DNA from 3 places in the Paenibacillus sp. LT-B23 genome. Region 1 is predicted to be linked to each of the others. Evidence: riboswitches for the same ligand, from Rfam matches in the RefSeq annotation. Region 1 holds a riboswitch; each other region holds the start of a gene.
The links. A riboswitch is a leader RNA that binds a small molecule or an ion and turns the genes downstream of it on or off. The one in region 1 is predicted to bind glycine.
Positions count from the first base shown of each region.

Region 2: linked by a shared signal. The riboswitch ahead of ACWXW9_RS17505 (alanine/glycine:cation symporter family protein) and the one ahead of gcvT (glycine cleavage system aminomethyltransferase GcvT) in region 1 are both predicted to bind glycine.
Region 3: linked by a shared signal. The riboswitch ahead of sdaAB (L-serine ammonia-lyase, iron-sulfur-dependent subunit beta) and the one ahead of gcvT (glycine cleavage system aminomethyltransferase GcvT) in region 1 are both predicted to bind glycine.

Region 1 is NZ_JBSQBM010000007.1:156,998-167,878, forward strand. Features, by position in the region: gene ptsP (phosphoenolpyruvate--protein phosphotransferase) at 1-1,068, shown strand, start outside; gene gcvPB (aminomethyl-transferring glycine dehydrogenase subunit GcvPB) at 1,189-2,715, opposite strand; gene gcvPA (aminomethyl-transferring glycine dehydrogenase subunit GcvPA) at 2,712-4,067, opposite strand; gene gcvT (glycine cleavage system aminomethyltransferase GcvT) at 4,198-5,298, opposite strand; glycine riboswitch at 5,378-5,474, opposite strand; glycine riboswitch at 5,475-5,666, opposite strand; gene gcvH (glycine cleavage system protein GcvH) at 5,967-6,362, shown strand; gene ACWXW9_RS11115 (PTS mannitol transporter subunit IIBC) at 6,878-8,356, shown strand; gene ACWXW9_RS11120 (BglG family transcription antiterminator) at 8,439-10,517, shown strand; gene ACWXW9_RS11125 (PTS mannitol transporter subunit IIA) at 10,514-10,881, shown strand, end outside.
Region 2 is NZ_JBSQBM010000013.1:115,395-126,275, reverse strand. Features, by position in the region: gene glpK (glycerol kinase GlpK) at 1-1,019, opposite strand, end outside; gene ACWXW9_RS17530 (MIP/aquaporin family protein) at 1,051-1,872, opposite strand; gene ACWXW9_RS17525 (PTS transporter subunit EIIC) at 2,280-3,758, shown strand; gene ACWXW9_RS17520 (hypothetical protein) at 3,939-4,202, opposite strand; gene ACWXW9_RS17515 (hypothetical protein) at 4,208-4,606, opposite strand; partial or broken gene ACWXW9_RS17510 (carbohydrate ABC transporter permease) at 4,673-4,831, shown strand; gene ACWXW9_RS17505 (alanine/glycine:cation symporter family protein) at 4,984-6,402, opposite strand; glycine riboswitch at 6,562-6,656, opposite strand; glycine riboswitch at 6,674-6,750, opposite strand; gene ACWXW9_RS17500 (glycoside hydrolase family 1 protein) at 6,942-8,399, opposite strand; gene ACWXW9_RS17495 (glycoside hydrolase family 1 protein) at 8,498-9,910, opposite strand; gene ACWXW9_RS17490 (oxidoreductase) at 9,993-10,881, opposite strand, start outside.
Region 3 is NZ_JBSQBM010000009.1:14,738-25,618, reverse strand. Features, by position in the region: gene ACWXW9_RS12720 (ABC transporter ATP-binding protein) at 1-922, opposite strand, end outside; gene ACWXW9_RS12715 (DUF6359 domain-containing protein) at 1,247-2,851, opposite strand; glycine riboswitch at 3,065-3,177, shown strand; gene sdaAB (L-serine ammonia-lyase, iron-sulfur-dependent subunit beta) at 3,387-4,076, shown strand; gene sdaAA (L-serine ammonia-lyase, iron-sulfur-dependent, subunit alpha) at 4,066-4,965, shown strand; gene ACWXW9_RS12700 (Ig-like domain-containing protein) at 5,340-7,676, opposite strand; gene ACWXW9_RS12695 (serine hydrolase domain-containing protein) at 7,849-9,009, opposite strand; gene ACWXW9_RS12690 (pyridoxamine 5'-phosphate oxidase family protein) at 9,176-9,637, opposite strand; gene ACWXW9_RS12685 (non-oxidative hydroxyarylic acid decarboxylases subunit D) at 9,697-9,933, opposite strand; gene ACWXW9_RS12680 (non-oxidative hydroxyarylic acid decarboxylases subunit C) at 9,975-10,881, opposite strand, start outside.

The DNA of each region.
Region 1 (10,881 bases):
GATTTGATTATCGTCGATGGTCTGGATGGTCACGTATTTGTGAACCCTTCCGAAGAGATCGTTGCGGAATACCAGGCTAAACAGGTGGCATACGACAAGCAACGCGAAGAGTGGCGCAAGCTGCGCGGCGAAGCTACAATTTCCGTCGATGGTGTGCATGTCGAACTGGCAGCCAATATCGGTACGCCTAACGATGTAGCTGGCGTTTTGGATAACGGTGGCGAAGGCGTTGGCCTGTATCGTACTGAATTCTTGTATATGGGACGCGATAAGCTTCCATCCGAAGAAGTACAGTACACAGCATACAAAACCGTTCTGGAAAGAATGGAAGGCAAACCGGTTGTAGTCCGCACGTTGGACATCGGTGGCGACAAAGAGCTTCCTTATCTGGATCTGCCGAAGGAAATGAATCCATTCCTCGGATTCCGTGCTATTCGTCTGTGTCTGGATCGTCAGGATATTTTCCGTACTCAATTGCGTGCTTTGCTGCGGGCAAGTGTACACGGTAACCTGCGGATCATGTTCCCAATGATTGCTACACTGAACGAATTCCGTGAATCCAAAGCTGTGTTGCTGGAGGAAAAGGAAAAGTTGGTAGCCGAGGGTGTAGCTGTATCTGAAGAAATTCAGTTGGGCATCATGGTAGAAATTCCTTCTACAGCAGTATTGGCTGACCAATTCGCAAAAGAGGTTGATTTCTTCAGTATCGGTACGAACGATCTGATTCAGTACACAATGGCAGCGGATCGTATGAACGAGCGGGTTTCTTACCTGTATCAACCATATAACCCATCCATTCTGCGTCTGGTGAAAATGGTTATTGATGCCGCTCACCGTGAAGGACGTTGGGCAGGTATGTGCGGCGAAATGGCAGGGGATACAACAGCAATTCCATTGCTGCTGGGTCTGGGACTCGATGAGTTCAGCATGAGCGCTACTTCCATTCTGCCAGCACGCAGTCAAATTTCGAAATTGTCCCGCGCGGACATGGAGAAACTGGCTGCAAAAGCTTTGGACATGCAAACAGCCGAGCAGGTTGTTGAATTGGTTCAAAGCATTGAAGGCTAAGGAAGGGTATTACATTTTCAAAGGTTATATCTTTTTCCAACAAAAATTGCTGTCTACATACAGCGGCCGGTATCTAACAGATACCGGCTTTTTTGTATACCATAGAGTTGGAGTTTGCTTTTAGCTGCATGAGCAATTCAATATCGGCTTGCGAGCTGCGGTTGCTTCGTCCAGTCGCGTGACCGGAGTGGTATATGGAGCATTTAGCACCAATTCAGGCGTTTCCTCCGCTTCCCGCGAAATTTGAATCATGGTGTCGATGAAGGCATCAAGCGTCTCCTTGCTTTCCGTTTCTGTCGGCTCGATCATGATACATTCCTCTACATTCAGCGGGAAATAAATCGTAGGCGGATGGTAGCCGAAATCGAGCAATCGCTTGGCAACATCAAGCGTACGCACTCCGAATTTCTTCAAGCCGCGCCCGGACATCACAAATTCGTGCTTGCAATACCCCGGATAAGGGATGTCAAAATGCGGAGCCAATCGGTGCATCATATAATTGGCATTCAGTACGGCACATTCGGATACCCGCTTCAAGCCGTCAGGACCATAGCTGCGGATATAGGCATAGGCACGAACGAGAATGCCGAAGTTGCCGTAAAAGGCCTTGACCCGTCCGATAGAATCTCCCTGTTCTCGGTCCCAGTGGTACGTTCCCTGTGGATCACGCACGACAAGCGGCTTGGGCAAATATGGAATGAGCCGTTGCTTTACCCCGACAGGTCCCGCGCCGGGCCCGCCTCCGCCATGTGGGGTACTCATCGTTTTGTGCAAATTGAGATGCACCACGTCAAAGCCCATATCCCCGGGGCGGGTGATCCCCATAATGGCGTTGGAGTTCGCGCCGTCATAGTAGAGCAGGCCACCTGCTTTATGCACAATCGCGGCAATGTCAGCGATTTGCTTCTCGAACAGCCCGAGCGTGTTCGGGTTGGTCAGCATAAGCGCAGCGGTGTCATTGCCTACGGCTTGACGCAGCGCGTCCAGATCCACCAGCCCCTGCGGTGTGGAGGGGAGGGTGATCGTTTCGAAGCCTGCCACAGCGGCGCTGGCGGGGTTCGTTCCGTGCGAGGAATCCGGCACGAGCACCTTGGTACGCCGCTCACCACGCGCTTCGTGGTAGGAGCGGATCATCATCAGCCCGGTCCATTCGCCATGGGCGCCCGCGGCGGGCTGAAGGGTGACGGCATCCATGCCGGTTAACGCGGCCAGATCGCTTTGAAGCGTATGGAGCAGTGCCATGGCTCCCTGGATGCTGTCCTCTGGCTGGTACGGATGGATTTTGGCGAAGCCTGCATAACGGGCGACATCCTCGTTTACCTTGGGGTTGTATTTCATCGTACAGGAGCCGAGCGGATAAAATCCGTTGTCCACGCCAAAATTGCGCCGTGACAGTGCGGTATAATGTCGAATTACGTCTACTTCGTATACCTCGGGCAATGCCGCAGGCTCGCTACGCTGCGCATAATCCGGCAAAAGCTCTGCCACCGGACGGCGGGGAACATCGCATTCGGGCAGGGAATAGGCGATACGGCCCGGTCTGCTCAATTCAAAAATGAGCGCCTGATCATGCTCTTTCATCTGATTTCGACTGGATTCGACTTCTGGATTCGGTATACCCTGATCTTGTCCGGTGGTGTGTGTCATAGCAATCCCCCCAAGATGTGTACGAATTGATCGATCTCTTCCTTTGTTCGTTGCTCTGTCACGGCAATCAGCATGTGACCTGCATATTCCTCATAATCCCGGCCCAAATCGTAGCCGCCGATAAATCCGGCAGCAAGCAATCCGGCTTGCAGTTTATTCATATCGGTACCCTCAGGTAACCGCAGGGTAAACTCGTTAAAGGTGGGTGCAGTAAAGGAGGCAGTCACGCCCTTCAAGCCGAGTAGTTGCTCCAATGCGTAACGGCTTTTGTGCAAGTTTAGCTCGGCTACTTCCGCGATGCCCTGTCTACCCATGACGGACAAATACACAGAGGCGGATAAGGCGAGCAACGCCTGATTGGAGCATATGTTAGAGGTGGCCTTTTCCCGGCGGATATGCTGCTCCCGTGCCTGTAAGGTCAGCACGAAGCCGCGTTTACCGTTGCGATCTGTGGTCTGGCCCACTATACGTCCGGGGATACGGCGCATATGCGCCTGAGAAACGGCAAAGTAACCACAGGTTGGGCCCCCGAGGGAGGAGGAGATGCCGAGCGGCTGCGCGTCTCCTACGACAATATCCGCGCCCTGCTTACCAGGTGCTTCCAGCAAGCCCAGCGCCAGCGGATTGGCGCTGACAACCATAAGACCCTTGTGGGCATGGACCAGGTCAGCCATCGGCTTCAGATTTTCCACGGCCCCGAAAAAATTAGGGCTTTGGACCAAAACAGCCGCCGTCTGTTCCGATATGGCTGCCGCTAATGCTTTCACGTCGGTTATACCGTTTACACAGTCGATCTCCACGACATCCAAATCCAGCCCGCGTGCATAGGCGGCCAACACCTGACGTGACTCCGGATGGACGGTCCGCGATACGATAAGCTGCTTGCGGCGGGTGGCAGCGGCAGCTAATGAGCCTGCTTCTGCCAGCGCAGTCGCTCCATCATACATGCTGGCATTGGCTACAGCCATGCCTGTTAATTCGCATATATACGATTGGAATTCGAAGATGGCTTGCAGCTCGCCCTGGCTTACCTCCGGCTGATAAGGAGTGTAGGCCGTATAAAATTCCGAGCGCGAAGTGATATGCTGGATGACAGACGGAATATGATGATCGTAAATCCCTGCGCCGAGAAAGCTGGCGTGCGTGTCTGTATTGGCATTTTGCCCGGCCAGTCCTGATAAGTGGCGGGTTAAGGCTCTTTCGTCTAACCGAGAAGACAGGGGCAGCTCCCCCTTATACCGGATCGCCTCAGGAATATCGCTGAATAAATCGTCGATGGACGATGCGCCGACCACGCGCAGCATTTCAGCTTGATCCTGCTCGGTCATAGGAAGATAACGATGCTGTTTCATTGGGTCTGGCTCCTTTCAACCAACAAGATCGTAAAAACGTAAAATGATTAACAAATGATTAATAAACGATTGCCAACTGGGCAGCGGTTAGTAACTTATCACGATAGTTATAGTAAGACGAGCGTTTAAATCAGTGTGGACGTTTATAAAAGGGTGTGGCTACCACCTCGGCGCGCAGGCGCTTGCCACGAATCTCGACCTCCAGCGGCGTGGATAGGGAACTAAAACGACTGTCCACCAGAGCCAAACCCAGATTACGTTTTAAGGTGGGCGACTGGGTTCCAGTTGTGACCTCGCCAATTTGCTGTCCTTCCGCGAACACGGGGTAATGGGCACGCGGGATGCCACGGTCAAGCATTTCCAGTCCGATCAGCTTGCGTGGAATACCTTGTTCTTTCTGACGTTGCAGGGCCTCTCTGCCGATAAAATCTCCCTTATTCAGCTTGACAAAGAAGCCTAAACCAGCTTCCAGTGGCGAAATGGTAGCGGACAACTCCTGTCCGTACAGCGGTAGCCGCGCCTCGAAGCGCAGCGTATCCCGGGCTCCAAGTCCGGCGGGAACCAGACCATACGGCTCACCGATGCGAAGCAATCCGTCCCACACTGCCGGTGCATCCGCTGCGGGCACATAAAATTCAAAACCATCTTCCCCCGTGTAACCGGTGCGGGAGACGAGTGCTTTTGCCCCGAACAATTGCACATCCTCATTGAATCGGAAGGATGCCAGCTTCGTAATGTCCGTGTCTGTCATTGCTGCGGCAATACGAGCAGCTTCAGGTCCTTGCAATGCCAGCAGTGCTACCGCATCTGATACGTTTTCCAGATGAACGGATGCAGGAGCATGACGAAGCAGCCAATCCCAATCCTTGTCAATGTTGGAGGCATTCACAACGAGCATGTAACGCTCCGGCCCTTTACAGTAAACAAGCAGGTCGTCTACTACACCTCCATCCGGGTAACACAGGAGCGAGTATTGGGCTTGACCTGGCTCCAACTGACTGACATCGTTCGTCGTCACCTGTTGCAGAAATGCTTCGGCTTCCTGGCCCTCGACCAAGAATTCACCCATATGCGATACATCGAATAATCCTGCACGTTGCCGGACGGCCTCATGTTCCTTTTGAATGCCACTGAACTGTACAGGCAGCTCCCAGCCGCCAAAATCAATGCAACGAACCCCCGACAGTGTGCTGTAGGATGAATGCAGCGGCGTTTTTCGCAAGTTAGTCATTTTTCCACTCCTATCCGGTGTGATCGGCTAAACAAAAAGACAGGCCGAAAAAAACGTATGGACGGCAGTCCACACACTTTTTTTCAGCTCTGTCCTTGATACCTGAGAGTTACCCCGGTGCGTACCAGGTTTCCCCTTGGGTGATCCGCCTGTATGGCGAATGCTCTCCAGAGATGCGTCCGGCAGAGGTCCTTTTGCCTGAGAGATTCACCTGCGGTGCAGGTTTACTCCTTCGGCGCTACCCTTGGATCAGCTATACGTCATCCGGTGCTGCCGGTTGGTTACAGCTTGATCCGACTCGCTTGCTGCCTTGTTTTACAGGTGGCAACAGCGATGCGAGTGTTGGCAGTCTCTCCCTCCACGTTCATCCGCGTTTACAATTATTAGGTGTTTCCAAAAGCACTTGTTATAACCCATTAATACGCAAATTTATTCGAAATGTCAACAAAAATGTCATGAAAAACATTATTAAAAACATTTTATTCATAAATAAGGATATGTAAGCGTTTGTTATAATCTGTCGTATTTTTAGTTAGAAAGATATATGGAGTAATGTGAAATATTTTTGTTAGTATTATTGACATCATAGTTCTAGTTGTCATAATCTTAACCTGTCATAGATGGGTAGGCGAAACGATGTAATCCATATGAAAGCGAGGCGGAGCAGGATGAGTGAAGTGAAGCAGCAATTGTGGTACACGGAAGAACATGAATGGGTTCAGCGCACAGAGGATGGAACGGTACGAATCGGTATTACGGACTTTGCACAGCATCAACTGGGCGATATCGTTTTTGTGGAGCTGCCTGGAGAGGGAGCAGCGATTGAGCAGGGGGCGGAGATTGGTACTATTGAATCGGTAAAGACAGTATCCGACCTGTTCGCTCCAGTAACGGGAACGGTGTTGAAGGTGAATGAAGCGCTGGAAATTACACCTGAGCTGGTAAACGAATCGCCCTACCAAAAAGGCTGGATGATCGAAGTGGAGCTTGGAGGAGATGTAGAGGAAGCATTAAGCAAGCTGCTGTCTGCGGATCAGTACGAGCAGTTGACTGCCAATGAGTAATAATGGGGCAATGTAGATTGGATAATTGAATAAGGGCGGCGTTTGTCCGCTCGATTTTGTATAAAAATAGTCGCGATGAATTGGCATAGCGGCTATTTTTGCTGTCTTTTTTTACAAACGTAATTACGTTCTTTTCTCTTGTTTAGAGGATAGACCTCATACATAAATTGTACCGATGACAGGATGGTTTTTCGACTAAATACTCGTGTTACAGGCCATATTAAGAGGAATTATGCAGAATGATTTCGCGCCTGTTTATCTTAAATTTAAATGTTGTCATCAACGTTCATGACGAAAGTACGTTTTCATTTCGTTGATGAAGATAGCGTTGTCATTTAGTATGAATTTTAAGAAAAGGTAGTGATGCTTATTACCTGAGTATTTTGCAGCAATCCCAAGAGCGATTTCAAATTAGCAATAGATAGATCGAAACGGTTTAGTTCGTCTATCTATTGTACTTTCGAGCGTTGGGAATCGAATGATGCAAAATGCTGACCTATAAGGAGGATATGAATATGAGCACAGTGGACACAAAGTCCAGTTCAAACGGAGGAGCGCGCGTTGCCGTACAGCGTTTTGGTCGTTTTCTCAGTGGTATGGTTATGCCCAATATGGGGGCCTTTATCGCGTGGGGATTGATCACGGCACTCTTTATTCCGACCGGATGGTTCCCAAATGAGGGGTTTGCACAACTGGTTGATCCGATGAAAAATTATTTGCTGCCGCTGCTGATCGGTTATACGGGTGGCACAATGATTCACGGACAGCGCGGAGGTGTGATCGGGGCCATTATGACGATGGGTGTCATTGTCGGGTCGGACATTCCGATGTTCCTCGGCGCGATGGTAGCTGGTCCGCTAGCTGCATGGATATTGAAGAAATTCGACAAAGCGATTGACGGCAAAGTTAAATCAGGCTTTGAAATGCTGGTCAATAACTTCTCGGCAGGGATTATCGGGGCGATTTTAGCGTTGCTTGCCCATGTGGCAATCGGCCCGGTAGTACAAATCATCAGTCAAGTGTTGTCAGCAGGGGTACAGTTCCTCGTGAACGCAGGGCTGTTGCCGCTCGTCAATCTCATTATTGAGCCCGGAAAAGTATTGTTTTTAAACAACGCGCTGAACCACGGAGTATTGAGTCCGATTGCGCTGGAGGAAGCTTCAAGAACAGGCAAATCCGTTTTGTTCATGCTGGAATCCAACCCTGGACCGGGGCTCGGTATTTTGCTGGCTTACTGCCTGTTTGGTAAAGGTTCTGCGAAGTCGTCGGCTCCCGGTGCGGTCATCATTCACTTTTTCGGCGGGATTCATGAAATTTATTTCCCTTATATTTTGATGAAGCCGATTCTGATTCTTGCTGCTATAGCAGGGGGCATGGTGGGAACGTTCTGTTTCATGCTGACAGGTGCCGGACTGGTTGCAGCTCCTTCACCGGGCAGTATCATTGCTTATTTCCTGATGACGCCAAAAGGTGGATATTTGCCAATGCTGAGCGGTGTGATCGCTGCTGCGGTCGTATCGTTTGCTGTTGCTGCTGTGTTACTCAAGACAGGTAAGCAAAAAGAAGAGGATCTTGAGGAAGCGGCATCCCGCATGAAGGATATGAAAACTCAAAGCAAGGGTGCAAGCGAAAACGCTACTGTAACGGAAGATAACCGCGAAGCTGATCGTGCTGCGGAGATTGCCGAAGTTCAAACGGTCAAGGATAAATCAGATGTGAACAAGATCGTCTTTTCCTGTGATGCAGGTATGGGCTCAAGCGCTATGGGCGCCTCGATTTTACGCAAAAAAATGAAGCAGGCGGGTGTGGACGTTACAGTAACGAACACGGCAATCAGTGAGATTCCGCAGGATGCAGATATTGTCATTACGCAAAAAACGTTGACAGACCGGGCTAAAACGGTAGCTCCGAATGCCGAGCACATTTCCATTGACAATTTCCTGAAGAGCCCTGAATACGAAGCGCTGGTGGAACGTCTGAAATCCGATTCTTAATCCACCGTAGTAGTCAGGCCGCCTGTGTGCAGTAGGTATGTTCTGCGGAGGGGATGAGCTTGGGAAGGAACGGTATGCGCTTATGAATATTACGAAACGACAACGTGACATCGTGGAATATCTTCTGGAGCAGTCCAAAGAGGTAACTGCCGGGGAAATTGCCGAGAAGATCAATGTCAGCACAAGGACAGTTCACCGGGAACTCAGTGCAGTCGAGCATTGGTTAGCGGCTCATGAGGTAAAGCTGGAGAAAAAATCAGGGATTGGAATCTATGTGGATGCCGACTCAGATCAGCTTGTATGTCTGCGGGAGCAATTGATGCATACGAAGTCGGACGAATATTCGGCTGAGGAAAGAAAGATCGTGGTTCTCTGTATGCTGCTGGATACACAGGAGCCGATCAAGCTGCTGGCGCTGGCTTCTGATTTGAAGGTTACGGTAACTACTGTCAGTCATGATCTGGACGAATTGCAAGACTGGATCGGGGAACGGGGACTCGTGCTTGTGCGCAGACGCGGGTACGGCGTCGAGATTACAGGCAGGGAGACAGACAAAAGACGGGCGATTTCCGAGCTGGCTCTCGAAAATTTGGACGAATCGGATCTGTTTTCCAGCCGAGAAGAACCCCGCCCCTTAACGCGTGTCGCCGATAAGCTGCTGGAGATGATTGGCAGAGAGAACCTGCTGACCGTGGAAAATGCCCTCTGGCAGCCCCATGAGAAATGGCTGGAAAACATGGTGGAAAGCAAATATATGGAGCTGCTGATTCAAATTTGCGTTTCGTTGGCACGTTTGCGACTCGGATACGTTGTGGATCATCGTCTCTCGTATTCGAAAACGGATTCGGATGAGAATGTCGTGCTGCGTACAGCTATGGTGGAACGCATATGCACAGAGTTGTCAGAGGCGCTGGATATTGAATTTCCGGAGCCGGAACGATCTTATTTCAGAATGCTGTTTCGTGATGCCGAGGATCATTCTACCCGGCTACTGCCGTTGGATGATCTCGTACTGTTGGAGTCGGTTCATGAGTTGATTCGTCGCGTGGAGGAAGAGACAGGCACGCCATTGGCAGAGGATCGGGTTCTGCGTGAAGGACTGATTGCACATATGGCTCCGGTACTCAAACGTCTGAAGGAAGGCAGATCCATCCGTAATCCCCTGCTTCAGCAAATCCGCAAGGATTACGGCAGCTTGTTCGACTCGGTGAAGAAGGCTGCGGCGGACATGACAGAAATGGAAGTGCCGGATGAAGAAATCGGATTTCTCGTCATGCATTTCGGCGCTTCGCTGGAGCGGCTACGGCAATTGCGGCGGGAGGTGCGTGCCATCGTCGTCTGCACGAGCGGCATTGGATCATCCAGGCTGCTGGCTACAAGGCTCGCCAAGGAGCTGCCACAGATCAAAATCGTGGATAGGGCCTCATGGTACGAGGCAGCGCGGATTCCGAAAGAGGATTATGATCTGATCATTTCGACGGTGGAGCTACCGCTTGAACCGGATCGTTACCTCAAGATCAGCCCGTTGCTGACGCAGGAGGAGAGTGACCGCCTGCGTCATTTTATCCAGCATATTACACTCAAGCATCCCCATAATCAGCAGCAGGAACAGGCCGTTCAGCCCGGTCAGGGCATGGAGTGGCTCACTGGGCTGCGGAAAAGTCTCGAGGAAATTGTACACATTGTGCAGCAATTTCAAGTGTATCCGCTGGAAAATCAGGGGATGGATATACGGGCTACCGTACAGGCTATCTGCATGCTGGAGGCGGGGCGGGGAAACGTCACAGAGCCTACTGCCATTGCTGCACAGCTCATGGAGAGAGAGAGCCAAGGGAGTCAGGTTATCCCTGATACCTCCATTGCTTTAGTCCATACGCGTAGCCACTATATCCGCCAGCCTTCGCTTACCTTGTATAAGCTGGCAGAGCCACTGCTGGGGGATGCAGGCGAACAGGTAGATTGCGTGCTGCTTATGCTGGGACCTCGCGAGCTGCCGAGAGAAAGCTTGGAGGTATTGAGCGAGATTAGTGCATTACTGTTGCAGGAAGACATGGTTACGCTACTGAAACACGGCAGCCGTGAGCATATCGCCAATTATATATCGAGTGAACTGGCTGAATTTTTTCACAGTAAATTAGGGACAGGGAGGAACCTACCGTGAGCATTATGACGATAGACAAAGTAAAAATGAACGCAACCGCCAAAAACAAATACGAGGCGATTCGCATGGCTGGACAAATCCTGCTGGATGCCGGACATATTACAAGTGAGTACATTGACAAGATGCTGGAACGCGAGGAGATCGTGTCTACCTATATCGGGAACGGGCTGGCTATTCCTCATGGCACGAAGGAATCCAAGACGTTCATTCAATCGACAGGAATCTCGATCATTCAGTTCCCGCAAGGTGTGGATTTTGGGGAAGAAAAAGCATACATGGTGATCGGCATCGCAGCACAAGGCGGCGATCATATGGAGATTTTGACGAGTATCGCTGTGGTGTGTGCGGAGGAAGAAAATATGGA
Region 2 (10,881 bases), on a different contig from region 1:
TCCGAAGAGGGAACGCGGGCTGCATAGGCTTCACTGTCTTTGGCTTCACGGAACATGCGCAGACCGTCACGAAGCCACTGAATCGCCGAACCCGCTACAAAGACACTCCCCTCCAACGCATATTGCACCTTGCCTTCCTCCAGCCCCCAAGCGATGGTCGTAATAAGTCCGTGCTTGGACTCCACCGGTTGATCGCCCGTGTTCATCAGCATGAAGCAACCTGTGCCGTAAGTATTCTTGATCATCCCTTTTTCGTAACAAGCCTGACCAAATAGAGCCGCCTGCTGATCACCCGCTGCGCCTGCAATCGGTATATTTTGACCAAAGAAATGATAATCCACCGTATGTGCATATACCTCGGAAGAAGGCCGTACCTCAGGCAGCATGTTTTTTGGCACACCGAGAATGTCCAACAGTTCTTCGTCCCACTTTAGCTCATAAATGTTATACATCAGTGTTCTGGCTGCGTTGGAATAGTCGGTCACATGCGCCTTGCCGCCGGATAGCTTCCAGATCAGCCACGAATCAATCGTACCGAACAGCAAGTCGCCTCGCTCTGCCTTTTCCCGCGCACCTTCTACATGATCCAGTATCCACTTCACTTTTGTGCCTGAGAAATACGGGTCAATCAACAGCCCTGTTTTACTGTGGAATAGCTCCTGATGCCCTTGCTGCTTCAGTTCCTCGCAGATCTCGGAGGTTTGGCGCGACTGCCATACAAGTACGTTATACACAGGAAGTCCTGTATTTTTGTCCCACACGGCTACCGATTCACGCTGATTGGTAATGCCGATAGCGGCAATTTGGTTCGCTTTTACACCGGATTCGGATAGACAGGATGCAATGACCCCAAGAATGGAACTCCAGATTTCATTCGCATTCTGTTCTACCCAGCCGGGATGAGGAAAGTATTGCGGAAACTCCCGCTGAGCCGAGTACACCACATCCCCTTTACTGTTAAATAAAATCGCTCTTGAGCTTGTCGTTCCCTGATCCAGTGACAAAATATATTTTTCCATCGTTGGTCTCTCCCCCTGTAATCCGCTCATTTTATGCTGTTATTTTATTAGCTTTATAACTTTTATAAGTACGGCTGAAACGAAAGGTAATCATAAGTACCACTACAATCATACCCAACACAATCCAGAAAGCTGGAGTCATATTCCCTTTAAATACGGTCTGGTAAAACAACCCTCCGAAAGAGCCCCCCAGCAACGGACCTACAATTGGCACCCAGGCATATTTCCAGTTAGATGTGCCTTTACCGGGAATCGGAAGCAACCAGTGCACAAGACGCGGGCCCAAATCTCTAGCCGGATTAATAGCATAACCTGTCGTCCCGCCCAAGGACAAGCCGATACTGACAACCAGAAAACCCACAATAAGTGGTTTCAGTCCCTCAGTAAAGGAGTTGGCACCGAATGACTGCAAAGCAAGAACAAAGATGAAAGTACCTATCATTTCACTAAGCACGTTGGCGAACGGATGATCCATAGCCGGTCCTGTAGCAAATACACTGAGTTTGGTTGCTGTGTCCTCCGTCTCTTTCCAGTGGGGTAAATAATGCAGAACCACGATCACGGCACCCGCCATGGCCCCAAGAAGCTGTGCTGTAATATAGCCCGGAACATCCCTCCACGGAAAAGCTCCCTGAAATGCAAGCGCCAGCGTCACCGCCGGATTCAAATGTGCTCCGCTGATCTGGCCAACCGCATATACCGCAACGGCGACCGCGAGCCCCCATCCGAATCCGATCACAATCCAGCCAGAGCCGTGGGCAAATGATTTTTTCAGGGACACCCCTGCGCACACTCCGCCACCTAGAGCAATAAGGATCATTGTCCCTACGAATTCGGCTGCGTATGGCGACATACAACCTACCTCCTCAATAGATCAACCGATTTTTAATCGCTTTCACCGCGCACAAAAAAAGAAAAGCCATCACAAACCGCCCCCTGTGCTCTTGCATGGGATGTCTGCGTGGCTCTCTTGTCTCCGTCACGATTATTAACTTAAATTTGATATTATATAAGCTTGTAAGCGATGTCAACTGCGGATTTACGTTTTCTTATGTACTAAAATAATCGTTGACCGTGTCAGATTTCCCGATTTATGATGTAAAAAATGGGCAACCCAGTTTTTGGGTATATGACCAAACTCATAGTTATGAGCTAGAAAGCGAAAGGAAAGAGATCCGCTTTGCGGTTCTTTTTTGTTGTCCAGTAAGAATTTCAGGATGGTACGACGCTTCCAAACTCGACGAAGAAGGGAAGAATGTTATGCTGAAATTTCTGCAAAAAATCGGCAAGTCGTTAATGCTTCCAGTAGCCACACTACCCGCCGCAGGGATTTTACAAGGATTGGCTCTGATTAACTATGAAACGGATATACCACTTGGTTCCGCAGTGGGCGGATTTCTGAATCATTATGTCACTCCTTTTCTGAACGAGGGGGCGGGTGCTGTCTTCGGCAATCTGGCGTTAATTTTCGCCATCGGTGTTGCTATTGGCCTGGCCGGGGATGCTGTAGCCGCACTATCAGCAGTCATTGCCTACATGGTGCTGACCCGCATTTTGGCGGCAGTACCGGGCATATTTGCATATATCCCGGATGACGTCAAACTGGACATGGGGGTATTGGGTGGTATTTTTATCGGCGGATGGTCTGCTTTTCTGTTCAAAAAATATCACAGCATCCAGCTTCCAGATTGGCTCGGTTTCTTCTCGGGCAAACGTTTCGTCCCTATGATCACGGCCTTCACGACCATGATTCTGGCCATTCTGCTCGGTATGATTTGGAGTCCAATACAAGACGGGATTGCAGCCTTCGGCAACTGGATTGTCGGCTTTGGCGGAATCGGGTCGATGGTATTCATGATCGCTAATCGGCTGCTGATTCCGCTCGGTTTGCATCATGTATTGAACGCTATCGCGTGGTTTCAAATCGGTGACTACACCAATGCGGCAGGCGAGGTCGTTCACGGTGACCTGACGCGTTTCTTCGCAGGCGATAAATCGGCAGGAATGTTTATGTCCGGCTTCTTCCCCATTATGATGTTCGCTCTGCCTGCGGCTGCCCTCGCCTTTATTCATACGGCCAAACCGGAAAAACGTAAAGCGGTCGCTTCCATCTTCATCGGTTCAGCGCTGGCATCGTTCCTGACCGGAATTACCGAGCCCCTCGAATTTTCCTTTATGTTCGTAGCACCGTTGCTTTACGGCATCCATGCACTGCTTACAGGTCTGAGTGGCCTGATCATGTACCTACTGGATGTCAAACTCGGCTTTTCTTTTTCAGCAGGACTCATTGACTATCTGGTCAATATGAAGCTCTCCACCCACCCATGGCGAATGATCCTGGTCGGGCTTGCTTTTGCCGTCATATATTACTTCCTGTTCCGATTCATCATTCTCAAATTCAACCTAAAAACCCCTGGGCGTGAAGACGATGCAGAAGACAGCCTCATGCCTGACACTAACGAACCCAAACCCAATGATAAGGCGGGTGCCACATCCAACAGTCAGTCCAGTCATGCAGGCAAGGTGCTGGCCTATCTCGGCGGTTCGGACAATATCCAAAGCATCGATGCGTGTATCACACGGCTGCGTCTCGTCGTCAAAGACGACAAAGCGGTTAACGACCAAGCTCTCAAGCAGCTCGGAGCGTCGGGAGTCATCAGGCTTGGCAGCGGTACGGTACAGGTTATTTTCGGTACGCGATCCGAAATTCTGAAAGATGAAATACAACGGTTGATGTAGTAAGTTCAGGTTCGATAAGCTCTTGAATTTCTCCGCCGCTTCTTTACACAAAAAGGGTATCTCTTCAATCATCGAGATACCCTTTATGATTGCCGTCAATCTGCCAATAACTTAGATACACCTAAATTATAGTGTCATATACACGATGTTACATGTATTGTTTATTTTTAAGCACTTATCTTAGCGATTGGTGCTGTGCGCTCCTTTCTGTCTCAGAAATACCCCCTCAGCCCACACCTTTAACTGCGCAAAAGCAAAGACGACGCTGAAGGAACATGCTACAGTCGATAGATAAACCAAGAGTAGCCCCACGAAGAAAGGAAGCTGGCCTATCAAGTCACCAAACAAGCGCAGCACGATGACCAGAATGAACACATTCGCTGTAAAGGCTCGATACTCGTAAGTAGATAACCATTTGTAATAGGGAAGTGAACGGGAATTCACGCTAATCAGATGCCTTGCGACGGCTTCAGATAAATCAGATTTCCGAAGGACATATCCTCAAATCCAAAACCGAAAAATTCGTGATTTGTCCAAATGAGAATAAGCAGCATTACCGGAATGAGTATGAACTGAATCCTGCGAAGCACTCCGTCGAACTGTTTCTTATATACCCAAGCGATTCCACCTAGTAAAGCATAAATAAAATAACTAACGAAAAAGCGGTCAAGGTAACGCAGACTAATCGCATATGCTCCTTGGAATACGAAGGTATCGTACATCCATAGCCACTCTCCGAAGATCACGAAGCTCACAATAAGCAGCGGAATGAACCGCTTAGGCTTAGCCAGATATTTGTAGCAGATGAAAATAAGGACTGGCATCAGCAATTGAAATTGCAACATCATCACCGTATACCAAAACTGTGATGATGCATTACCAAGCACAAATGACTCGATGAGTGTCCAGGAAATTGGAATGTGGCGCTCCCTATTCTACATCCTGCGTTCGCATTTCTCGGCGCATTCACCTTCATAGGAGCATCGAATGATTATTTATGGCCGTTAATCGTATTAACCGATGAGCGCAAATTTACGCTCCAAATTACGCTGTCCCAGTTAAACGGTATTTACCAAAGATTAGATTTACTGAGCCAGCTTTATCCTGCTCTATAATGCAAAAAGGGAGTGTTCTCCCAGCCTGTAATGCTGAGGGACACTCCCTTTCGTTATCCTGGCAAATGATCTTGCAGATTCAATATTCTTAAATTCGGATATATCGGACTTTACGAGCTGACTGTTTGTCCTTTTTCTTCTATGTCTATGGCTGCTCCTGCACTGGCACCTGCGAGTATTCCCTTTTTCTTGTTGGGATACAGGGAATCCATATAGGTACGGGTTTCTGCTACTACAATTCCCGACAAGCCAAGCAGTGCAATCAAGTTCGGGAAGGCCATCATTGCGTTAAAAATATCTGCCAGTAACCAGATCGCATCCAGCTTAATAAACGCGCCTCCGGCAACCAGCGCAATGAACAGATAACGGTACGGTTTAATCCATTTGACACCCAGCAAATATTCAACACAGCGTTCTCCGTAGTAGTTCCAGCCAAGCATCGTGGTGAACGCGAACATAATCAGAATGATTGTGAGCAGTTCTGCACCAAGCGGGAATGCGCTGGAGAAAGCTTGCTGCGTCATCAAGCCCGCATCGGTAGGACCGCTCCATACTCCGCTAACCAGCAGCGTTAGCCCGGTCATCACACAAATAATCATCGTATCTATAAACACACCTGTCATGGAAATCAACCCCTGCTCCGCAGGCCATTTGGTTTTGGCGGCTGCGGCTGCAATCGGTGCGCTTCCCAATCCGGCCTCATTGGCAAAAATCCCTCTGGCTACCCCGCTGCGCATCGCCAGCATAATCGTAGCCCCGGCAAATCCACCCGTCGCAGACGTCGTGGAAAATGCCGAATGCAGCACAAGTGCGAGTGCGGCAGGAATCTGATCGGCGAACCGAATCAGTACGATCATACAGATCAACACGTACAAGCCTGTTTTGAAAGGGACCACTTTGGTCGATACCTTGGCAATGCTCTTGAGTCCTCCAATGGTAACGAGTCCCGTAAGGGTAGCAATAATCAATGCCGTTACAATTGGCGGAACACCGAAGCTGTTTTCGGTTGAGGATACAATCGCTTTGACCTGAGGAAATGTTCCAATCCCGAACAGCGCTACCAGCATCCCGGAAAAAGCAAACAGCATCGCCAACGGTTTAAAGCGGCGTCCAAGCCCTTTTTCAATATAATACATCGGGCCGCCGGAAAATTGTCCATTCCGATCCTTCACCCGGTATTTTACTGCAAGCACACCTTCTGCATATTTCGTCGCCATCCCGAAAAAGGCTGCAACAACCATCCAGAACAGAGCACCCGGTCCGCCCAGTTTTATCGCTGTCGCGACGCCGACAATACTTCCTGTACCTACTGTAGCCGCCAGCGCCGTACTCAGGGCCGCAAAGCTGCTGACATCCCCGCTACCTTCATTTGGGGCCTTGCCGATCAGCTTGATCGCCAGAGGCAGGCGGAAAACCTGCAACATTTTCAAACGTATGGTCAGCCACAGACCTGTTCCCATGACGAGAATGATCAGAGGGGCACCCCATATCCAACTGCTAATTGTCTCTAACACATGTACCAAATTCATTTCAACCCGCTCCTCCAGCATATTAAAAAACAAAAAAGAGTCAAATCCGCTGATTCGACTCCTGGAGAGGTTAAAGGCACGAAAAAATACAACCATCTTGTGCAGGATTCAGCCACTAACAGCTCATAAAAAAGCCTAGGGCATACCCTGTCACAGGTTATTCGCGTCTCTGTCCTTTTGCCTGAGAGTTTAAGCAGATGATATCTGCGGTGCACCTTCGGCGCCCAATTAAGGGTCTCTCCAGAGTTCTGTCCGTTTACGGTCCCGCTTGTTGCTGTTATCAGCCCAAGCACCTGAGAGTTTTGCCCCTTCGGTCGGAACTTACGTTCCATCTCCCGCAAACATCAACCAGACATATGAAATTGTTTTTTATTATACAGAAAACTTTCAGCTTTTTACAAGTGAAAAATTTGTGAAGTCGTTTGGTTATCTTAAGATGAGCCTATAAAATAAAGGCGGGCGCAGCCAAATTCATCCTCATGATGTTCTCTGCTGCACCCGCCCCCAGGCCATATTGGGTTATATTCAGTTAGCTTGAATTACAGTTCTTCGCCGTTAGTGGCAATTACATTTTTGTACCAGTCAAAAGAATCCTTCTTGGATCGCTTCAGTGTTCCATTACCGTCATCATCCAGATCAACATAAATAAACCCGTAACGCTTGGACATTTCGGAAGTCGACATACTCACAAGGTCGATAGGTCCCCAGCTAGTGTAACCAATCAGATCCACACCGTCCGCAATCGCTTCCTTCATTTGTGCGATATGCTGGCGCAAATAATCAATGCGATACGTGTCGTGAATGGAGCCGTCTTCTTCCACCTTGTCATATGCACCTAAGCCGTTTTCCACGATGAACAGCGGCTTTTGATAGCGGTCATATAATGTGTTCAGCGTAACACGCAGGCCGATCGGATCAATCTGCCAGCCCCAGTCAGAGGATTGTAAATACGGATTTTTCACGCCGCCAATCAGGTTCCCCGCTGCCTTCTCGCCTTCCGGTCCTGCAGAGACGGTCAAGGTCATGTAATAGCTGAATGAGATGTAATCGACCGTGTTGTTTTTCAGAATTTCGGCATCGCCGGGTTCTGTGTGCAAAACAATATTATTTTCTTCAAAATAACGGTTCATATAATTTGAATATTCCCCACGGGCATGTACATCCGTAAAGAACAGATTCATCTGGTTTTCATGCTGACTTTTCAGCACGTCCTCCGGGTTACACGTATGTGCATAGCTTTCCATACGAGCCAGCATACAGCCGATTTGAGAGCCCGGAATAATCTCATGGCCTCGTTTTGTCGCCAATGCGCTCGCCACAAACTGGTGATGCAGGGCTTGATAGATCGCTTGTTGCTTGTTATCTACACGGTCAATGACCACACCGCCACCTGTGAACGGACTCATCGTCATCACGTTGATCTCATTAAAAGTCAGCCAGTATTTCACTTTATCTTTATAACGTGTAAATACCGTCTCTGCATAATTTACGTAGTGCTGTATGACTTCGCGACCCAACCAGCCATTATATTTATGTGTCAGACCTAGCGGTGTTTCATAGTGGGACAATGTCACAAGCGGTTCAATGTTATACTTGCGCAGTTCATCGAATACATTGTCATAAAATTGCAGGCCGGCTTCATTCGGCTGTGCATCATCGCCATTCGGGAAAATACGGGACCAGTTAATCGACATACGAAACACTTTAAATCCCATTTCCGCAAACAAAGCGATATCCTCTTTATAATGATGAAAGAAATCTACGCCTTCACGTTTTGGAAAACGCGCGTTTACCTTACCTGCCAAGACATCTTCAAGCCGCTGGGACGAAATGTCCATAGCATGATCGTTTGTTCGTTGATCCTTGGGAATATAAGCTATCACATCCGCACTGGACAGTCCTTTTCCATCTACGTCAAAAGCGCCTTCCAATTGGTTGGCTGCGGTTGCCCCGCCCCACAGGAAATTCTTCGGAAATCCTTTTACAGTCTTGGTCATAATATAAACATCTCTTTTCTTAGTTTATATGTTAATACTTGTGGAGCATTCCCGTCAGGTGTTGCAATGGAAATCCCCCGCTTGCTGTGTTCACAACATTAACGTTTCAGGCTTTGTCCGTTCGTGCTGATGACTTCTTTGTACCAATGGAACGATTTTTTGCGGTATCTTTCCAGTGTGCCTGAACCATCATCATGACGGTCTACGTAAATGAAGCCATAGCGTTTTTTCAGTTCAGCGGTAGATGCGCTCACCAGGTCAATACAGCCCCATGAAGTGTAGCCCATCACTTCTACGCCATCGGCAATGGCTTCGCCTACTTGTACCAAATGGTCGTTCAGGTATTGGATACGATAGTCATCCTCAACTGTCTTTTCTCCTTGCTCGTTCGTGATGAGCTGATCGACAGCGCCCAGACCGTTTTCCACGACAAACAGTGGTTTTTGATAACGGTCATAGAACATATTCATCACATAACGCAGACCTTGCGGGTCAATCTGCCAGCCCCATTCGCTTGCTTTCAGGTACGGGTTGGTCACACGGCCGATCAAATTGCCTTCGCCGCCTTTTTTGGAATTATCGGCTGTTTCGCATGTGCTTACATAGTAGCTGAACGAGATGAAATCCACGGTATGCTTGAGAATTTCTTCATCTCCCGGCTCCATGTGAATCTCGATGCCATTCTCTCTAAAGTAACGCTTCATGTAGCCAGGATAGCTTCCTCTCACATGAACATCGCCAAAGAAGTAGTTCTTTTGCTCATAATCCATCGTTGCGATCACATCGTCCGGGTTGGGAGTCAGTGGATAGGTTGGCATACTGAGCACCATACAGCCGATCTGAGCATTTGGAGCAAGCTCATGGCCAACTTTTACAGCCGTCGCACTAGCTACAAACTCGTGGTGAATGGCTTGATACAGGTCTTGTTTGCTCAGTTCCTTCTTCGGTGTGTAAATACCGCCGCTCATAAAGGGTTCTTCCAAAATCGAATTGATTTCGTTGAAGGTCAGCCAGTATTTTACTTTATCCTTGTAACGTGAAAATACCGTTCTTGCATAACGCTCATAAAAACCCACCAGCTCGCGGTTAACCCATCCATTATAATGCTTGGACAAATGCAGCGGTGTTTCATAATGGGAAATGGTAACGAGCGGCTCAATGCCGTATTTATGGCATTCGTCGAACAGATCATCATAGAATTGCAGACCTTTTTCATTCGGTTCCAGTTCATCACCGTTCGGGAAGATACGGGACCAGGCAATGGAGGTTCGGAACACCTTGAAGCCCATTTCGGCAAACAGCTTGATATCTTCTTTGTAACGATGGTAAAAATCAATACCTACCAACTTCATATTGTCCTCTGTAGGCACTTCTGTAATAGGGCCCTTGATTCCTTGTGGCGAAACGTCCTGAGTGGACCAGCCTTTACCATCCTCGTTGTAAGCACCCTCACACTGGTTGGCAGCTACTGCTCCGCCCCACAAAAATCCTTCCGGAAATGGAGAACTCATAAATAGATTCCCGCCTTTTGAGTTATTTTTGTGCATCATTCCGAGCTTCATTATGGCATAACTTCCTTTCTTGATGGCAAGTCTATCGCCGGAAATCAACGATGGACGGGGAAGGCTGCTTAAAGCCGTTTTCCAATATTTCAATTGTCAGCAAAATCTCCTCGTCCTTCACCAGCTTGGGTGTGCCGTTCACGATAGACGCATACAATGAGTCATACAGTTGTCCATAATCTCCTACCGGTGTAGGAATGGTTTCTTCAATAGCTTCAATAGCTTCACTGCTACCGGGTAGCACGTATTTAAGCTTGCCATAGGAAGACGGATCATCCAGTCCGAAACCTTCCGTATCCGGGGTCTTGCTGGCTTTCAGCCAGGTTTCCTGCTGATCGTCCCCCCATTTGACAAAGCTGCCTTTCGTCCCGTGAATGGTGAACTGCGGGTAAGGCAGGCACACCACAAGAGAGGTTTTGACAATCACTTTTTTGTCCGGGTAATACAATATGGTTTCGTTGTAATCATCAGCGCCCTGAGGAGTACGAATGGACTTGATGTCATACCCGACTTGCTCCGGTCTGCCAAATAAGGCGATGAGCCTGTCCAATGTATGAACACCGAGTCCGTAGTACATTCCGTTGACAGGATTGCCGCCGGGCATACTGGCATCGGGACGGAAATAATCGTAATGGGATTCAATTTCGACGATGTCGCCCAGTTTTCCGGAATTGAGAGCTTCCTTGAACGCCAGATAATCGCTGTCAAACCTACGGTTTTGATAAGGCATAATGATGAGATTATGTTCCTTGGCGAGTTGGGTCAGTTCCCACGCTTGCTCAAGGTTTTCACAAAAAGGCTTTTCCACCAGCACATGCTTGCCATGGGATAGTGCCAATTTTGCATATTCATAATGCGTAGAGGAAGGCGTACATACAACGACAAGTGATATTTCCGGGTCGCCCAGAACGTCCATAATT
Region 3 (10,881 bases), on a different contig from region 1:
AAAGGGGATGATCCTCATGCGTTTCATGCTGAATCCAGGGGATACGTGGAGCAAAGCGGCAGCTATTGCGGGGAATATCCTGCAAGGAAGGGACGATTCCTCCGATGACGTGCAACGGTTCTCCCTTGGTATGCGATCCCGGCATGGATGCGAGCAAAGAACGCGTATACGGATGCTGGGGCTGTCGGAACAATTCAAAAACATTGGCGCTTTCCACGATTTCTCCGGCATACATGACCACCACGCGGTCCGCCACCTCTGCTACAACGCCAAGATCGTGCGTAATCAGGATAATGCCGCTTCCAGTCTCCTGTTGAAGCTGCTTGAGCAAGTCGAGAATTTGAGATTGAATGGTTACATCAAGCGCTGTAGTCGGCTCGTCTGCAATAATGAGGGAAGGACGACAAGCGATGGCAATCGCAATCATCACACGCTGCCGCATCCCCCCTGACAGCTCATGCGGATACTGGTCGTATACACGTACGGGATTCGGAATATCCACACTCTCCAGCAATTCCAGCACACGTGCCTTTTTCTGCTTCGTAGAGAGGGTCGTATGATAATCGAGGTTTTCCTCAATTTGCTTACCAATGCTCATTAGCGGATTCAGTGCTGTCAGCGGGTCCTGAAAAATCATGCCGATGCCTGCTCCGCGGATTTTGTTCATTTGCCCTGTGGAGAGACGATTCAGATCCGTGCCTTTAAAAAGAATCTGTCCCTCCACGCGGGTACGCTCCAGATCATGCAGTTGTGCTATCGAAAGCGCCAGCGCGCTTTTGCCGCAGCCGGATTCCCCGACCACAGCCAGCACCTCATTGGGGTTGACCGTCAGATCGAGATGGTCAACTGCGGGGTAATATTGATCCTTAATGCGAAAAGATACCGTTAACCCTTTGATCTCCAACACCGGCTCGATACTCAATGTGTGTGCTTCCTCCGTTCTCCATGGCCTTGTCCTGCTTATGCACGCCACGCTTGATGTTAAACCTCTCATCAACATTACATACCGATTTAGTCGGAATAATTTGAATTCATCCTATCACCAGTATATGGATATATCAATTAAGATTAGACTATCATGATCATTTAAAAAACCAATGATTCAGCAGCAGCGCGACCTTTCTGGCACAAAATGTAATGAAATAACCAACCACAGGTTAATTTTCAGCGCAAAAAAAGCCGCCTGACCCCCTTAAAGGGATCAAGCGACTGGCTGGTCCAGCTCAAATTGTACTCTCTTCGTTAGTTACGAAGCCGCTCCATAGGAGCCGGATTTGAACGTTCTTGGATCGTACCATTTGTAGCCCGCTGCCGGAGCAGCCCAAGGCTCAGGCTGCGGTTCCGTGGAAGCCGCAGGCTCCTCAAACGGTAGTAGCTGTGTTGGCTGGTCCAGCGTCAGGCCCGCCACATCGGACAGCTTCGTATAGTCCTGCTTCCATGCGAGCCATTGGACCGTCTGTACCAGGAAGGTGGAATCGTCCACTTCCTTGAATCCATCGTACGTCTTCTTCGACTGTCCGTTTTCCTCACGTACATATTTCGGCGTGGCATCCTCAACTGGCGAAGAATCTCCGATAAACGCTGCCTTGCCCTGACCTACCTTGGCTACAGCAGCATAAGGTCCTTCAGCACGACCCCCGCCGTTATAGACACCCTGGTCCACGGCATTGCCCCATTTTTTCGTGCCTGTAGGGATATAAGCGATTCCTTTCGCCTTGGTCGGGTCAATAATCGCCAGTGTAGAACCAGCATGCATTGCAATCGAACGTACACCCTTCGTAATGCCAAAGGATTGATCTGCCGCTACGATATCCGTAGCGTTCACGTCACCAAGTGCATTGTAGCGGAAACGAACGCCAAAGTTCGTCGCCAGCCAGTCGGAACTGGTTAATCCCTGCATAGCTGGTGATGCAGCTTCTTCTGTAGTCATGCCTTTGGCCGGATTGGAATAGGCTCCACGGCGGTAGCCGTTCATAACCTCGGAGGAATCCCAACGGTTTTTGTTCCGGTCAGCGTTATAGTGGTCAGAAATGAAGAAGACGCTGCCTCCATTCTTCACATATTGCACCAGTGCGGCCTGCTCGGATGCCTTAAAGGCAACATTGGCTTCACCAATGATGAACACATCGTATGGACGCAGCTTGTCGTACGTTATAGCCTGCTCTCCATAGGTAAAAGGAATGGAACGGTCCAACTGGTCCACGGTAAAACCTGCATTACGCAGTCCGCCCGCAAAATCGGAAAAGGCTCCATCAATAACCCAATCTGCTGCTCCGGCTGTCTGTGCGTGCGTATTATCGAACAGCACTTTTTTGCCTTTTCCATCCGGTAATGTCGTACCGGGTTGACCCGGGGTACCAGGATCAGGTTCGCCCGGATCACCAGGATTTCCAGGCTCGCTTCCGCTTACCAGCTCCACAGCGCTTGGGCTTTTCACGCCGCCAAAATTGTTATAGGCACCGAGCGTACCCGTCACGCGAATTTTACTGCCGATCAGCTCAGGATGGCCTGACAGCCCGAATGGTCCTCTATACGCGGATGTCAGTTGTACATTTAACAGATTAGACGTATTGCGTTCACTCGCCTGATCCGCAATCAGTACGTTAAAATCGTTTGCAAACGGGGCAGAGAAATTAGCTGTTTTCGATCCGGTGGCATGTCCGACGACGTAGCCTTCTACCGTCACCGTACCTCCGCTGCTTTGACGCTGAAGCGCTTCCGCTACCGTCAACGAGCCCTCTGCCTTGACCTGGCCGAATGGAACGAAGAGTCCTACCAGCAGTGATACGATTGCCGCCAGATGCAGCATTCCTTTTAAGCGTGAACCTGTGAACCGGAAACCTTTTACCATACGTAAATGTCCCTCCCATTATTCCATAAATTAGCTTGTCCTCTATCAGATTAGCTATTAACCTTCTAATTCCTTCCTGTTTTCATCCATAATTATGTAAAATTTAATCTTTTTTATTGAGAAGGTACCTGATTCTGTAAAATTCCAACCTGTGATTGACACTGGGCATGGCATACATTACGCTTAGGAGGAATTGTTGAACGGTATACGCGAATGAAGATGACGGGAGAGCCTGTCCGGGAATCACATCCGGCAGCACCGAAGGAGCAAGACGTCAGCACCCGGCTGGCGGATAATCTCTCAGGTCCATGTATCGTCATCTGACGCAACTCTGGAGAGAGCGCAAGCCACCCAAGGGGTAAGGCGGTATACACCGCACGAAACTCTCAGGTAACGAGGACAGAGATAAGGGAAATTTCCTTATCCTGTCCTTTTTTGTGCTTACATGCTGCGTCAGCATTAGAAACCGTCACACCCGTGCAAAAGCGCGGCAGCACCATATACTATGGTATTCAAACATACAGGGGGCCACACCATGCGTTTCAAAGATGTATTTTCCATTATCGGTCCGGCTATGACCGGACCCTCCAGCTCACATACCGCTGGCGCGGTGCGGCTCGCACGTGTTGCCAGGCACTGGCTCGGTGCGCAACCTGACCGTGCCCGCCTGACGCTGTACGGCTCATTTGCCGATACGTACAAGGGACACGGCACAGACCTGGCACTCATTGCCGGACTGCTGAATTACGATACAGACGACTACCGGATTCCGGATGCGGAGCAATGTGCAGAGCAGGCCGGGATGGAAGTAGAGTTCGCTGTCAGCGGACTGCCCGCCCCCCATCCGAACACGGTCCGCTTCGAGCTATGGAAAGGTGAAGACCAGCGCACGCTGCTAGGCTCCTCCATCGGCGGCGGAAACATTCATGTCCAGCAGCTTAACGAGTTCCGGGTCAATCTGACTGGAGAGCTGCCTACGCTGGTGCTTCTTCACTCGGATAAGCCCGGAACATTGGGCGCGGTGACTTCGGCGCTGGGTGCGGCTGACATTAACATTGCCTACATGCACGTGGATCGCAAAGGCCGGGATGGCGAAGCGCTCACTGCTATTGAAACCGATAGCCCCGCTTCTGCTGAATTAATTGCCGAACTGCGGGCTTTGCCTCATATGTATGAAATCAAAATGATTAATTTGAAAAAAGGAGCTGAATCCGATGCGGTTTAGCCATCTGCATGAATTAGGTGCCTTGTGCGCCGAGGAATCCACTACGATTGGTCGCCTGATGATCAAGGAACAGGTACAAGAGACGAACACACCGGAGGAAGAAATCTTCCGCCAAATGTCTGATTATTATAAAGTCATGAAGGAAGCCGTTCATCGCGGGCAAACACAGGACACTGTATCCCGCAGCGGATTGACGGGCGGCGACGGCAAACGCCTGGCGGAATATTTGCGTGCAGGGGAAACCTGCTCTGGCGATGCCTCGGCACTCGCCATGGCGTACGCCCTCTCCGTGTCGGAGGTCAATGCGTCCATGGGTCGCATTGTTGCCACGCCTACCGCGGGTTCATGCGGGGTCATCCCCGGCGTGTTCATCAGCGCGCAGGAGCGGTTCGGCTGGGATGACGAGCATATGGTGCGCGGACTGTTCGCCGCTGGGGCGATTGGCTACGTCATCGCCAACAATTCCTTCATCTCCGGTGCGGAGGGAGGCTGTCAGGCCGAGATTGGCTCAGCCATCGGGATGGCCGCAGGCGCTATGGTCGAGCTGCGCGGCGGTACGCCAGAGCAGGCCATTCATGCAGTGGGCCTCGCGCTCAAGAACACGCTCGGCCTGATTTGCGACCCCGTCGCCGGGCTCGTGGAGATTCCGTGCATCGTGCGCAACGGGCTGGGAGCCGTGACCGCGCTTGCCGCTGCGGATATGGCTCTGGCGGGTGTGCGCAGCGCCATCCCGTCTGACGAAGTCATCGACGTGATGCTCGAAGTCGGCAGCGCGATGCCATCCAAGCACCGCGAAACCGCCAAAGGCGGCCTGGCCCAAACGCCGACCGGCAAGCGTCTGACGGAGTCGCTTACGCGCAACATACCAGCCAAGAAGGATAAGTCATAGCTTCTAAGCGGTAAACCTCCTCCCGCATGTAGATCGGGAGAGAAGCTGCCGTCTGGCCAGCCACATGAAGGTGAAAAGGTTGCTCGACACTTCCATTTTATCAAAGAACGGTTTTTTTATGATTTTAGAAGGATTACAGAAGCTTTTTTCGCTTAAAGCAGCGGAGAGGACGGAACGATTGTGGAAAAGCGGAAGCGGTCGCCTTTGTGCCCGGATTTTCACCGCTAAGGGGAATAGAAAAAATCTGGTCACAACAGCGATTGGAACAACGGTCCGTTCGCGAAGCGTCCATCTGAGTGCCAACGAATATCCTTCTCTAAAGCAAAGGAGCGCCCCATTGCCATTTCCATGGCTTTTGGGACACCCCTTTTTTCTTACTGAACGTTCACCTGTACCTTCGTCGTTTTACCTGCATATTTCACCGTAATGACAGCTTTACCTTTACCCTGTGCCTTAATGCTGCCGTCTTTAACTGTAGCAACAATAATTCGGGATGAGGACCAGACAGCCGGCTTGGATACATCCTTCTCCGACTCATCCTTATACGTAGCTGTAGCCGTAACTTTAGCTACCTGTCCTACTTTCAAATTCAGCGAGACTTCGTCAGTTTGCAAATATTTAAGCGTATCGACATCCACCGGTACGGTGATATATTTCCCGCCGAACTTCGCTTGAATATTGGTTTTACCGTAGCTTACTGCGGTAACCTGGCCCTTTTTGACCGTAGCTACCTTATAATTGAGCGTTTTCCATTCAGCTTGGGCCGTAACGTCTTTTTCTTTGCCATCACTGGATTTGACCACAATTGCGATGGTTTTTTGATCTCCGGATTTAAGCGATAACGCGATAGCATCCGCCTCAATATGTTGCGCCACATCCACTTCTACTGTAAATGTAATGCTTTGCTTGCCATAAGAAGCTGTAACAGTAGCCTTACCACTGCCATTCGCTTTGATCAAGCCCTCGCTAACCTCGACCACTTTCACATTGCTGGTAGTCCAGGTGGCATCCTTGGTTACATCTGTTTTTGTACCGCCACTCTTGACGCCTGTTACTTTCAACTGCTTCGTTTCCTGGGCACCAAGCGCAATCACGCGTGTGTCTGTTTCCAAACGGTCTACGAGACCGACTTGTACATTAATGGTCAGCTTTTTGCCATTATAAGTGGCTGTAACAACCGCCTTCCCCGCTGCTTTACCTGTAATTGTACCTTTGGATACCGAAGCAACATCTTCCGCACTTGAAGTCCATTCTGCATCCTGTGTAACATCTTCCTTACGACCATCTGCATAGGTAGCAGTCAGAGTCGCAACATAGTCCTCATTAATATCAATCGTTGCCGTTTTGGAGGACAATGCCAGATCACCAGGCACATTCACAGATACCGTCGCTGTGACTGTTTTGCCGCCATAAGAAGCAGTGATCGTAGCCTCACCTGTTTTATAGCCCGTTACCTCACCCTTACTGACAAAAGCAATATCTTCATTGCTGGATTTCCATTCTGCCTTATCCGTGATATCTTCTTCCGTACCTGTTACGTACGTCGCGGTTAGCTTGAGCTTCTTGGATTCCTTGGCATTCAGGCTCAGCTTGTCCTCGCTCAAATCCAGATATCTGGACGTTTCCACGTCTGCCTTAATCGAAACCGTCTTATCGCCATACTTCGCGGTCACCGTAGCCGAACCCGCTCCAATCGCCATAATCGTTCCTTTGGTCACCGTCGCAATTTTTTCGTCGCTTGTGGACCATGTGGCTTTATCCGTGACATCCGTTACCGTTCCATCCGGGTACACCGCAGAAACCTGTACTTTTTTGGATTCATCCAAACGGAGAAAAATATTGGATTCGCTGGCTTTCAGCTTATTCGTTTGATCCACATCCACCGAAATGGTAGCAGACATCGTACCGTATTTACCAGTAATCGTCGCTTTACCCGCGCTGTAGCCCGTAATCGTGCCTTTCAGCACATCCGCCACGGCTGCATTGCTTGAGCTCCAATCGGCGGACTCTGTAACATCCTGCACCGTTCCATCGGGGAAGGTCGCCGTCAGTTTAACCTTCTCGGTATCCTTCAACAAAAGGGAAACTTCTGATGAACTGACATCCAGACGTTTAACCTGTTCTACCTGTACAGCAATCGTTACGTTCTGTTGACCGTATACGGCTTTAATATTGGCTGTACCTGCTCCCTGAGCGGTCACCAATCCGTTAACAACGGTTGCTACCTTTTGATTATCCGAAGTCCAAGTCGCATCACCCGATACCTGAGCTGTCGTGTTATCACTGTAAGTCGCTGTCAGATCGACCTGTCCTGTACCGCTTGAACGCAAGCTCAGGCTTTGGACACTGGATGTCAGTGCCTTAACCTTTTTCGTTACATGCACCTGAACCGATTGTATCTTATCTTTATAGGTCGCAACCACAGTTGCTTCCCCTTCGCCCTTACCTGAAACCGTACCGTTATATACCGTAGCAATAGCAGTATTATCACTTTTCCAATCCGTGCTTACAGTTACATTTGAAGTCGTCCCATCGGCATAAATAGCCGTAGCCGTCAACGCAGCCATATCTCCCTGCTGCACAGTTACCTCGTTAGAGGAAAGGACAATCTTGGAAAGCACCGGATCAGCTGCGGATGCAAACCCTGCGTATGATGTAAAACTTGAGATCAGGATGACCAACGCCAAGAAACCGGACCATCTATTCTTCAAAATCTAATTCCCTCCCATTTCGAAACTTAAAATTAAGGATTTCGCAAAATCCTTATACCTACTTTTTATGTCGACATGTGGAAAAGAATAGTTTAGGCTTTAAAGGAAATTTGGTCCTTATTAACTAGAATCGGTACTGACAAGGATTAAGCCGTTACATATAACCTCACTTTTACAAACAGCTGTAAGCTGCTGCACGAAGCCTCAAATGATGGTATTCTTCCATATTCGGGAATAGCTGATGCATATAAACGACCGAGAACTGCTCGCTTGGATCTATAGAAACCCAAGTACCTGCTACTCCCGACCAGCCAAATTCTCCAATAGAGCTGTTTGCATGCCCAGCCGCTTTATCAATTAACGTGCGCACGCCCAGTCCGTAACCATAACCTGTATGATATGAATTCGTAAAATCGGATAATTGGGCTGTATTCAGATGATTAGTGCGCATTAAATCAATTGTTTTTCTCCCTAATAGCCTCACACCGTCCATCGCACCGCCATTTGATAGCATTTGTGAAAATGTGAGGTACTCTTTAACTGTCGAATACAAACCTGCCCCTCCACTTTCATATACAGCGTCTGGCTGATGATGCTCATCCAAGAAGCCCTCAATTTTTTCAAGCTCACCGGTGTCTGTCCGTTGGTAAAAAGAGGCCATACGCGATTCAATATCTCCACGATAACGGTAGCCTATATTCTTCATTCCAAGCGGATCAAAAATCTCATCCTTTAGGAATTGTCCTAATGGTTTTCCTGAAATGACTTCAATAAGACCTGCAACAAGATCATGTCCATATCCGTATAACCATCGTGTTCCCGGTTCAAAGGCAAGCGGAACTTCAGAAAGCGCTTTAATCTCTGCGCGCAGATCATATTTCCCCTGCTTTTCCCTTAATGCTGTAATGACCTTTTGCATAGCTTTTCCTGTATCTGAATACTCGGAAGCGTAAGGAAGCCCCGCACTCATATTGAATATATGCTTAATTAAAATGGGGTTTTCCGCCTTATCCATGTAGGTGTGTCCGTTAGGAGCGGTTTTAAATACATGCGAATTACGATATTCAGGTAAATATTCATACAAAGGCTCATTCAACAAAAATTGTCCGCGTTCGTACAGCATAAGTGCTGCCGCACATACAATAACCTTTGTCATGGAAAACAAGCGATACACAGTATCTTCAGTGATTGGTTTTCGAGCTTCCAGATCAGCATATCCGTGATACCCTTCATACAACACTTGGCCATTTTGTGCAATGGCACAACCACAACCTGCTGGCCCATTCGCTACGAATTGTTGCAGTAACTGATCTACCTTTTCAAAACGAGACATATTCATTCCTCCTGTTTTTGCTCTCAAAAGAAACAAGCTTTCCCTCGCTCTCCAATTTCCTGTACCAACAAGCCCAACCTGAATTACTTGTAAGCGCTTATCCCCCACATTTATTTTAACGGTAAACCCAGTAAATACAAAGATTATTTGTCATAACCAAATGGCTTTACATTAACAGCTCGGCCACCGTTTCTTTCCAGCGATGGATCACCGATTCCGGCTCCTTGAGACGAACCGTGACACCTGTCAAGATATCCGCATATTGAGCAGAATCCTCTCTGGCTGCAAAAATCCGTGCCGCAAAACGCTCGCGTACATGCTTGGCCCCGGGCAAAGCCGGCAGGTGTTCCAGCGACAATCGGACATAATGCGCCTTCCCGCCGATGAACACCGCGAGCGTCGCCTTTCCGGTACGAATCATGTTGCCCGTCGTAGTCGTGCCTGGCCACAGTGCCAGACGCAGATTTCCCTCATCCAGCGCTACAACCTCGCCCACGCTAACCATTGCAATATGCGGCCACTGGTCCTCCGTGACCGTCAGCAGCATCATCGCTTCATGCTGCTTTTTTTCCAACCCCTTGCCATCCAGCAGCGAGAACAGCTCCTTACCGATCCTTGGTGTCTGCATGAAGTATAATCCCCTTTACATTTGGCCTATATCTTCAAAGTACCATAATTTACGGCTGCTTACGAACGACCCTGTACCCGCTCTGGAATAGGAGGGACATGGGCGGCATTCGGAATATCTTGGGGGTTCACCTTGAACGCCGATTTATACTTTGCCGGATCAGTAATGCTATCCGGTTCCGAGGTGCGCCATGTGAACATACATACAGGACACAGCAAGACCTCCCAGGCGCCTTTCACTGGCGAACGGGTAACAACCTCCGAACGATTAGATTCACAACGGGGACAAATATGCATCTGTCAGCACTCCTTTAATCTTTCTATATTTTCAAAAATATTTAACGAAGCATATGGCTCAGCTTTTTTTCCCATTCCGCTACACCCAGCGGAGAATCGAGCGGCTGCGAATAATGGCCTCTAATATCCGGTGCTATGGGTGTCGTCGCATCCAATATCATTTTGTGCGTCATACCTGCCGGATCAGAGCCAGGGTCAAGCGGTAAAATTGACAAGCCCGGCACAATGACAGCATCATGCTTCGGATGCAGCTTGGTGGATAAGGCCCACATGACCTGCGGCAGATTGAACGGATCGACATCCTCATCCACCACAATCACCAGCTTGCAATATCCCAATCCATGCGGAGTCGTTAGCGCACGCATCCCCACAGCCTTCGCAAAGCCGCCATAACGGGTTTTCGTGGAAATAATAGCGACCAGCCCATGCGTATACATGGCATTAACGGCTACGATTTCATTAGGAAATGCATCCTTGAGCTGTTGAAACAACGGTACACTTGTATTCACACCGATCATATAATCCGTTTCCGTCCAAGGCATCCCGATGTACAAATGCTCAAATATAGGCTGCTTACGGTGACATACACGATTAATCTGAATGACTGGCATCGCGCGGCCGCCGGAATAGTGACCTGTAAATTCACCGAATGGACCTTCAAACTCACGCTCACCCGCTAACACTTCACCTTCCAGAATAACCTCGGCTCCCCAAGGCAGATCGAGATCCGCATCCTTGGCTTTGACCACACGGTAAGGCTCACCCTGAATGGCGCCCGCCATCTCATACTCGGATTGATCGTACAGCAGCGGCGTAGAAGCAGCCGTGGTAATCACAGGCTCACATCCGAGAGCAATAGCGACCTTCAGATTTTCACCGCGTTCCTCAGCCTGACGGATATGGATCGCAATATCATGCTGCGGTACAGGCTGGATACCCAAACGGTTT